Regions from separate parts of the Marinococcus sp. LNHM3E3-2.2 genome, predicted to be linked through region 1. Evidence: riboswitches for the same ligand, from Rfam matches in the RefSeq annotation. Region 1 holds a riboswitch; the other holds the start of a gene.
What was found. A riboswitch is a leader RNA that binds a small molecule or an ion and turns the genes downstream of it on or off. The one in region 1 is predicted to bind glycine.
Positions count from the first base shown of each region.

Region 2: linked by a shared signal. The riboswitch ahead of gcvT (glycine cleavage system aminomethyltransferase GcvT) and the one ahead of ACTRXF_RS02095 (serine dehydratase beta chain) in region 1 are both predicted to bind glycine.

Region 1 covers NZ_JBQLIC010000001.1:411,828-416,818, reverse strand. The annotation lists gene ACTRXF_RS02120 (SulP family inorganic anion transporter) at 1-932, opposite strand, end outside; gene ACTRXF_RS02115 (hypothetical protein) at 1,093-1,266, opposite strand; gene ACTRXF_RS02110 (hypothetical protein) at 1,301-1,867, opposite strand; gene ACTRXF_RS02105 (RDD family protein) at 1,915-2,334, opposite strand; gene ACTRXF_RS02100 (GNAT family N-acetyltransferase) at 2,448-2,960, opposite strand; glycine riboswitch at 3,116-3,220, shown strand; glycine riboswitch at 3,224-3,301, shown strand; gene ACTRXF_RS02095 (serine dehydratase beta chain) at 3,380-3,877, shown strand; gene sdaAA (L-serine ammonia-lyase, iron-sulfur-dependent, subunit alpha) at 3,874-4,758, shown strand; gene ACTRXF_RS02085 (hypothetical protein) at 4,795-4,935, shown strand.
Region 2 covers NZ_JBQLIC010000018.1:2,829-7,819, forward strand. The annotation lists gene gcvPB (aminomethyl-transferring glycine dehydrogenase subunit GcvPB) at 1-156, opposite strand, end outside; gene gcvPA (aminomethyl-transferring glycine dehydrogenase subunit GcvPA) at 143-1,504, opposite strand; gene gcvT (glycine cleavage system aminomethyltransferase GcvT) at 1,522-2,628, opposite strand; glycine riboswitch at 2,710-2,797, opposite strand; glycine riboswitch at 2,801-2,889, opposite strand; gene ACTRXF_RS14895 (MBL fold metallo-hydrolase) at 3,083-3,724, shown strand; gene ACTRXF_RS14900 (CapA family protein) at 3,825-4,967, opposite strand.

The sequences.
Region 1 (4,991 bases):
AAGCTTCCGGTCACCGCGTAGGAGGAAAAAAACGGACCGGCAATATTGGCATACCCGATCGCCCGGATCTCTTTGTTCAGGTTCACACCAAAATCGTTTTTATCGCTCAGCGTTTTTGTGATCGCAAGCGTCTCCATCATCGCAATCAATGCAATCGTCAGGGCAGTCGGGATTAACACCTGCACATCCGCAAGGTTAAAGCCCGGCACGGTAAAATCCGGAAGGCCCTGGGGCACTTCCCCGACGACACTCACTCCCTGGTTGTCGAGGCGGAAAATCCCGACTGCCGCAATGCTTAGTACGACGACAATCAGAGAAACCGGGAGATTGCGTTTTACTTTCCGGCCCCCGATCAGAACCAGCAGGCTCAAGGTTCCAACGAGCAGGGTCGGGATATGTACCTGGGGCAGATGAACGATCACATCCCGCAAAAGCGGGATAATCTGCGTCTGGCTGCCGACACTGATCCCCATAAACTGCCCGAGCTGGCTCATGCCGATCGCAATCGCCACCGCCGAGGTGAAACCGCTGATTACGTTCGGCGAAATAAATTTCACAAACGCGGCGGCATTCAGCAGGCCAAGCGCTACCTGCATCACCCCGACCATGACCGTCAGCAGCAGCACGAGTGCCACGTAATCCGGCGTCGCCGGCTCAGCGTACAGCGACACCCCGGAAAAAACAAGAATCGACGCCATCGCCACCGGCCCGATAGCCAGATGCTTTGATCCGCCGAACAGGGCGTAGATTAAAAGCGGAAGCAGCGAGGCATACAGCCCCATCACCGGCGGCAGGCCGGCGAGAACGGCGTAGGCCATTCCCTGCGGCACAATCATAATAAAAATCGTAAAGCCCGCAGCCATATCCTTTTTCAGCGACTGATTATTGTATTCCTGCGGCATGCTTAATATGTTTTTTGTCCTCCGGCGCATAAATCCTTCCTTCTTTCTCCGTGAACTTGCAAAGTGTTCAATCTCTCTCTTATAAATCATGAACCATAACTGCTTAAAAGAAAAGCCCGCGCCGTACCTTTTTGTAAAAACAGACTAACGCCGCCAGCAACACAAAGGCAGACACCCGGAGGTCCCTGCCTTATTTTTCCCATTCGTTTTTCAGCTCTTCTTTGATTTCGGCTTTCAACTGCTCATATGCGGCTTCATCCATCTGTTTCTTCTTTACACGAAGCAAACGTTTACCAAATGCTTTTATGTTGAAAGCAATCATCAGCAGAGCGCCGACGATCAGCATATCCATAAGCAAGTCCACGGCTCTTCCCTCCTCAAGACAACGTGACTTCAACCTAGCCGCTGTTCTGTAAAAAGGCTTTAATTTGTTCACGGTGCGCGTCGGTGTCCGCCCTGGCCTCTTCTGAATAGGAGAGGGAATAGGTGCCTCCCTTCGCGTAAAACGTGTACGTAATCGGCCCACTCTGGATATCCCGGCCCACCGGACGTCCCCCAATACTGAGCACGTCATCGTGAGCGCCGAATACCATCTGATCGCCCGCTTCGTAATTTAAAATAATGTGAATGTCGTTGCTGTTGATGCCGTACACAAGCCGTGTACTGTAGTCCTCTTCATACCGGTGCCGGTTGCCCGCGTCCTGAAAATAAGGAAGAAGCTCGTCCTCTTCTTCCTCGCTGTACCAAATCTCCACTTCCTCGGGCTCCCCCTCTTCATTCTCGTTAATCTGCGCCCTCGAAACCGGTGCATCGTTCAACAACGGAAGCGGCACTTCTTCTCCCCATTCCGTTTCTATATTTCCAGGGACCTCTTCCTCTTCCTCCGTATAGTAAGAAGGTACGGAACAGGCGCTTAAAAGGATGAATATGCCAGCTGCCCCGGCAGAAAAGATCTTTTTTATCATGTATTTCCTCCGCTCGCATGATTGGCGTTACCATCCCGATAGTAAAGCTACCGGCTTTTTTTCACCACCCGGGTGCCCGCAAGAAAATCGTGCAGGGCCCGTTTGTCCTTACGGACAAGCACCATAATTATACTCGTGATCATCAGTATGTATAGAGTAATTCCGTACAAAATATTAGCTACGAGCACGCGCATCAGCATTGCCCCGATGCCAAGCTTCCTTCCGTCCATTTTCACAATCTGAATGCCCATGGCATACTTCCCGACCGTCTGGCCCTGCCATACTATCGGCAGAATCATGGAATATAGAAGCGATCCGGCACCGGAAAATATATCGACATTCACTTCATCGGGGTTGATCCATAGCATGGCCAGCATACTAATGAGAAGAATGGGGAAAGAAAGCAGGAGGCCGTCAATAACAATAGCGAGCAGCCTGCTGCCAAAACCGGCAGGTTCCTGTTGCATACATACACTCCTTTAATCACTCTTGTTGTAAGCTCTTCTTTTCTATTTTTTCATAATAATCTAATTTTTGGAAGTGACAATCTCCCTGGTTCCTTAATTTTCCAACGAGGTTCTCAGTCTGTCGGGAACAACGCAGTGTTCAGCCGGCCCATCACCAGCACATTGTAAAACGCGCCACGGGCAAAATGGGCTTTACGGAGCGTACCTTCTGGTTCAAACCCGCGGCTTTTATACAGCTGTACTGCGCGCGTGTTTTCTTCCACCACATCGAGCTCCAGCCGGAATAAGCCTAAATAATTATCGGCGATATCCAGCAGATGATCAAGCAGACGGCTGCCGATCCCCCGGTTCTGAAACTCATCGTGCACCGCCATGGCAGTCATGCCGTAGTAATGCAGCTTACCGCTCAGCACCTCCAGAGAGCCGATACCGACGACCCGGCCGCCGTACTCGGCAACAATCACATGATCGTTCGCCGTCAGCCCTTCAATAAATGACTGGCTGGAGGTTCTTCGCTCCGAAGGGAGTCCCAGCGTATAATGCATGACAGAAGGCTGGCGCCGGAGAATATTAATGTCTTTTTCATCTTCTGCCATGACGGGGCGCAGAATAATTTGTTCGCTCATAGTCGCATCCCTTCATTTCTTTCGGTAAATTGGTTTATTATTCCAGGCTAACAGGCTGCATCCAGTATATCGCTCTCATGCCAGCTGTCAAAAAATAGGTTTACTTTTCCAGACCGGATGTTTACACTAAAAGTAACAAAATATTGGTTTTGCAGATGAATGTATTGGGAGAGCCTGTAGAATATTACAGCACCGAAGGAGCAATTCTTCCCACCAGCCGGGAAGAAAAAACTCTCAGGTACCAGGACCAGTACAGGATGCACCTCTGGAGAAGGTATGCGTACCTGCCGAAGAAGAAAATTCTTGTCAAAGAATGAAATCTTTCAGGCACACAGACAGAGAAACGGCGATTCAGGCCGTTTCTCTGTCTTTTTTTGCATTAATGTAATCGTTTTCAATTCAAATTTGGAGGAATCGCTATGGAGTTTGACAGCTGTTTTGATATTATCGGCCCGATTATGGTCGGTCCCTCGAGCTCTCACACAGCGGGGGTCGTATCGATCGGGAAATTTGTGCACGACTGGCTGGGAGAGGTCACAGATGTGACAATCACGTTCTACGGCTCTCTCGCCTCCACCTATCAGGGACACGGCTCGGACAAAGCCATAATCGGCGGCCTGCTCGGATTATCCGCCCACGACACCAACGTCCGGAGTGCGTATGCGCTGGCCAAAGACGAAGGCCTTCGTTACGACTTCCAGTTCTGTCCGGGCACTCCAGGCGGATGCCACCCGAACACTGTACATCTTCAGGCATCGTCCGGCATAGAAACCGTCCGCGTATCCGGCGCCTCCATCGGCGGCGGAGTGGCCTGCATTTATGGAATTAACGGTCATGACACCAGCATTAATTTGGGAACGGGTCCGGATATTTTATCGATTGCAGCCCGCACGAAAAAGGAGGCGTCATTTATATGAACGATACCATTGAAAGTATTGTACAGGAATGCATGGCTCAGGACATTTCCATTGGCGAGTGGATGCTGCGCCGTGAGGTTCGCCGCTCCAATTTTTCCCGGGAGCAGATTTTCGGACGCATGCAGGAGCGGCTGCAGGTAATGAAGCAGGCGGTCCGGGACGGAGTGAGTGACATTACGGAAACAGAGAGCAGGCTCTCGGGCGGTGATGCTTACCGGATGCATCAGTATAATCAAAACACCGACCCGTTATCCGGACCGGTCATCAGCACGGCGATGGAAGCAGCGATGGCCACGTCGGAAAGCAACGCAAAAATGGGCCTTATCGTCGCAACTCCCACGGCCGGGTCCGCAGGTATACTACCGGGCATTCTGGTCTCTCTCCAGGATAACCGCAGCATCGATGATGACACCCTGACGATGGGGCTGTTCACAGCAAGTGCCATCGGTTACGTATTTGCGAATCACGCCTTTATTTCCGGCGCGGCAGGCGGCTGTCAGGCGGAAATTGGCTCAGCGACGGCCATGGCTGCGGGCACGATTACGGAGCTGCAGCATGGCTCCCCGGAGCAGGCAGCCCACGCCACCGCAATAGCAATGAAGTCCCTTCTCGGACTCGTATGTGATCCGGTTGCCGGGCTCGTCGAAGTGCCGTGCGTGAAAAGAAACGTCATCGGCACCTCCATCGCTTTTTCAGCGGCCGATATGGCTTTAGCGGGCATAACCAGCCGCATCCCCTGCGATGAAGTTATTCAGACGATGCATACGATCGGCCGCGACATGCCGGGCAGCCTGAAAGAGACTGCTGAAGGAGGGCTTGCCCAGACCCCGACGGGAAAAGAAGCCGCCCGGAGGTTGTTTCAGCGGCCCTGCAGCTTATGAATCCCGGGCTCTAAATTCCACATAAGAGGTGAAGCTATGAACGAACGCCGTTTTTTTCAAATCTGGTTCGGTACTCTCACTCTCGTCAGCTTATTGTTTACGTACTGGGCTATAGCGGTTTCCGCCCTTCTTTTAGGCATTTTCTGCTTTATTTCTCCAAGGCCCAATGAAACGTAAATCCCTGAAACAACTCAAAAACGGCTTGATTATGGCTCCCGCCAGGCTCAAGCCGT
Region 2 (4,991 bases), on a different contig from region 1:
AGATACTTCCGGCAGTGCCGGCTCTTCTTCCCGGATATTAGCCCCGGGCAAAATATCGCTCAGGCTTTGTTCAGGTATATTTGTCTCAGGAAGGGAATACGCTACCCTCCCTGGTTTGCTTTGTTCGAAAATTAACGGTTGGTTAGGCTGTTTCATGTACAAGCACCTCCAAATGTTTGGCAAAGGTTTCCAGCTGTTCTCTTGTGCGAAGTTCAGTCACACATACGAGCATCTGGCCTTTTTTATCCGCCGACACTTCACCTAAATCATACCCGCCGATGATCCCCTGCCTGAATAGCTGTTCATTCACTTCTGCCACTGGACGGCCGAGGTCAACCACAAATTCATTAAACGATGGCGCCTCATGGACAAGCTCAATGCCTTTTTGTTTGAGCAGCTGTTTAAAGAAATGAGCACTTTTAACATTTCTTTCTGCCGTTTCCTTCAGCCCTTTTTTACCGAGAGCCGTCATTGCGACAGAAGCAGCCAGCGCGTTCAGAGCCTGGTTTGAACAAATGTTGGATGTCGCTTTATCCCGGCGGATATGCTGCTCTCTTGCCTGCAGCGTCAGTACATAACCCCGGCTTCCGTCTTCATCCTCCGTCTGTCCGACAAGACGCCCGGGGACCTTCCGAATATGCTTTTTAGTGGTGGCAAAAAATCCGCAGTGCGGTCCGCCAAACTGCATTGGAATACCAAGAGGCTGAGCGTCTCCTGCCACAATATCCGCTCCGAAGCTTCCCGGCGGCGTCAGAACGCCGAGCGCAAGGGGATTTGCCGACACTATCATCAGCGAGTTTTCTTTATCGGCTGCCTGCCTTACAGCAGCTAAATCTTCAATAGTACCGTAAAAGTTTGGGTACTGCACAATCACTCCTGCGGTATCAGCATCGATCATGTCTTCAAGCTTAGCCATATCCGTATGCCCGTCCTTTTCGGGAACGATTTTCACTGTAAGTCCGGGCCCGGCAGCGTATGTTTTCAATACATCGAGCGCTTCAGGGTGAACCGTTCCAGAGACGACAACGGTACGGCGCCTCCCTCTGTTTTCACTTGCGGCCATCAGTGCTGCTTCTGCGAGCGCCGTCGGCCCGTCATACATGGACGAATTAGCAATATCCATTCCCGTAAGTTCACTGATCATCGTTTGAAATTCAAAGATTGCCTGCAGCTCGCCCTGCGAAATCTCCGGCTGGTACGGAGTATATGCCGTGTAAAATTCCGAGCGCCGGAGCACATGATCGACGACTGTCGGTATATAATGCTCGTACACCCCTGCCCCGAGATAGGAGACGCAGTCCTGCACGCTGGTATTTCTGTTACTGAGGCGCTTCATTTCCTTTAGAAGATCCGTTTCGCCAAGAGCCTTCGGCAGATTCATTTCTCCGGAAAAGCGAATATTTTCCGGTACGTCCTCAAACAATTCACCGATCGAATCCACACCGATCGTTTTAAGCATTTCTTCTTTATCCTCGCCGGTTACCGGCAGATAGCGATAATCCATTCTGGTGCCTCCTCTGTTTATTTTTCCCGTTTATAAAAGGGCACAGCTGCCACTTTTGCGCGTTTGGCTTTGCCCCGCACATCCACTTCGACAGCCTGACCGAGATTCGTCCATCCAATATTCAGAAGTGCAAGTCCCACATTTGCTTTCAGCGTCGGCGACTGAGTGCCCGTAGTTACCCAGCCGATTTCCTCTCCGTCATCATTGTGTACCATGTAACCCGGGCGCGGAATTGCTTTATCAACCATTTCGATCCCGACAAGTTTACGTTTTAATCCCGCTTCTTTTTGTTTTTTTAAAGCTTCTTTACCAATGAAATTATCTTCCTGCTTCAGCTTTACGCAAAAGCCTATGCCTGCTTCAAGCGGCGTAATATTTGCGCTCAGCTCCTGGCCGTAGAGCGGCAGCTTCGCTTCAAACCTCAGGGTGTCTCTCGCGCCGAGACCGCATGGAATGAGTCCTTCGGATTCTCCTGCTTCCATGATCGTCTCCCAGCTTCGGATGGCCTCTTCAGCCCGGCAGTATAATTCAAAGCCGTCTTCTCCGGTATAGCCGGTTCTTGAGATGATAATATTTTCTGCTTCTCCGACTGAAGCACCGGCAGCAAACCGAAATGGCAGAATCTCTGCAAGAGAAGCATCGGTTACTTTCTGCAGCACCGTTTCTGCCACCGGGCCCTGTACAGCGATTAGTGCTGTTTCTTCCGAAATATCGGTAATACTTACGTTTTTCGTTACGTGGCGGCGAAGCCATTCCAGATCTTTTTCAATGTTAGCTGCGTTCAAAACGAGCATGTATTTTTCTTTTTCGAGCTGGTACACGAGCAGATCGTCAACCGTACCTCCATCTTCATAACACATGGCGGTATAAAGTGCTTTTCCGGGTTCTGCATTTTTTATGTTGTTTGTGAGCATATACTGTAGAAATTCAGCAGCACCCTCTCCTTCTACGATCGCCTCACCCATATGGGAAACATCGAACAGACCAGCCTTTGTACGAACCGCCTCGTGCTCGTCTTTGATGCCGGAAAACTGAACAGCCATTTCCCATCCGCCAAAATCGACGGTTTTTGCTCCGTGTTTTTCATATACCGGATACAGGGGTGTTCGTTTTAATTCTGCCAAGAAAATCACCTCATCATTATTTTCTGAAAAATCAAAACAGTAAAAAGCATAAAAAAGACAGAACTCCATAAGATATGGAAGCTCTGTCCTATAACCAGAAAGTTTCTCCTTTCCGTCGTACGGAAAGAGTGTCTTCGTGGGTGGCTTCTAAAAGAAGCGCTCTCCAGAGGAGCGTCCAGTAAGAGTCTGTTTGCCTGAGAGATTCACCTGTTACGGCTTGCTCCTTCGGCGCTGCCTGGCAGTCTCTCCCCTTACCATCATCCGCGCATTATATGTACATCTTTATTTGCTCATATTCTATCACTAATTCAGATAAAAACCAATGCTGAAAAAAATTAACCCGAACATTTCCGATAAATTGTACTCCATCATTCGTTTATCACTTTGGATCAATCATTTCTTCTCACTGTAATATTGTTTATACTAAAATCAGCATAAAAATTGGAGGGAAACTATGAACTGGAAACAGCTTCCACTGGGACCACTGCAGACAAACTGCTATGTTCTGTACGATAATGATAAAAACGCCGTAATTATTGATCCGGCCGGGGATGCCGATAAACTGCTCACCTATCTTCAGGAAAACGAGATGCGTCCTGTAGTCATTCTGTTAACACACGCCCATTTTGATCATATCGGTGCGCTTGATGCCGTGCGGGAAGCCTACAATATCCCTGTTTATCTTCATGAGCATGAAAGGGACTGGCCTGGGGACGCCCAAAAAAACGGATCCGGACGCATGATGCCGGAGGCTGCGTTTACTGCAAAGCCCGCGGATCACCTTCTGCAGTCTGAAGGAACGCTTCAATTCGGCAGCTTTGAATTCCAATGGCTTCATACACCGGGCCATTCGCCGGGAAGTGTTTCCTATTGGCATAAAGAAACCAACACAGTCTTCTCCGGCGATGTATTGTTTTCAGGTGGTGTTGGACGTACTGACCTTTACGGAGGTGACATGGATACGCTGCTAGCCTCTATTCACGAGCAGCTGCTTGAACTCCCGGAAAATACAATAGTAGCCTGCGGCCACGGCCCCTTCACCGATATCGAAGCCGAAATGGATTCCAACCCCTTCATTAATGGGTTTGGCGCATAAAAATAAAGACCTCTGATTTTAAATTAGAGGTCTTTTAATATTTTAATACAGTAAATGAAATTATTTATGCATTCCCGCCCAGTATCAGACGGTTAGTACTTTAATCGTTTTCTTCGATCCATTGATACACATGCTCGCGCAGATCCTCTTCGGTTTCACCACCTTCTGCAGGGTGGTCTGCTTCGGCCATCGGCTTCACTGTGTACTGATCCTCAGGGCCCGGTACAACCTGGGTAAAATCAACGTCAGGCTCTGTAATCTTCACGTCTTCGCCGTCTTTTTCCACATCGAATGTAGCAATACCGCCTGTATCGGTATATTCCTGATCCTGACCGGAATAGAAATTGCCGAGAGAATAATAAACAAGCGTTTCATTTCCTTCTTCACCCTCCACCCATTCCATCGGCTGAAGCACGTGAGGGTGATGACCAATAACTACGTCCACTTCCTGGTCTGCAAGAAATTGGCCCAGCTCTTTTTGTTCTTCATTCGGAAGGCGCTCGTATTCATTTCCCCAGTGCATATTGACGACTACGATGTCCGCATCATCTCTCATCGCTTCGACATCTTCCTGTATTTGTTCTTTATCAATTTTCTTCACGACATATTCATGCCCCTCCGGCACCTCGATGCCGTTCAGCCCATATGTATAGGAAAGCACACCCATGTCTACGTCCTTTACATCTACAATACGCTGCCGCTCTGCATCTTCCTCGTCCTTATAGACTCCCACGTAATCCATACCTGTCTGCTCATAATGATTAATCGCATTGTTTACAGCCTCCATTCCACGGTCAAGCGTATGGTTATTGGCTCCGGAGAGCATGTCCACTCCGGCATCCTGAAGATCGTCTACAATTGCATACGGACTGTTAAAGGAAGGATAAGCCGATAAACCAAGCTCCTCGCCGCCGGGTATTGATTCCTGGTTCACAATCGTGTAATCCGGTTCTTCAAGCATCGGAGCAACTGCCTTCAGCGCCGGAGTGAAATCGTACTCCCCGTCTTCTTCCATTCTTTTATATACACGCCCGTGCAGCAAAACGTCTCCCGCCGCGCCAATCGTAACGCTTTCATCTTCCTGCTTCTGATTTTTGGAATCTTCTTCTGTCTGTGCTTCTGAATTTTCATTCTGCGCCTCCGGGGCTTCATTCTGTGTCTCAGAATTTTCATTTTCCCCGGCGCTGCTGCAGCCACTTAAAAGGAAAATCCCGCACGTCAATCCATAATACAATTTTCGCATGACATCCTCTTTTCTTTTAAATAG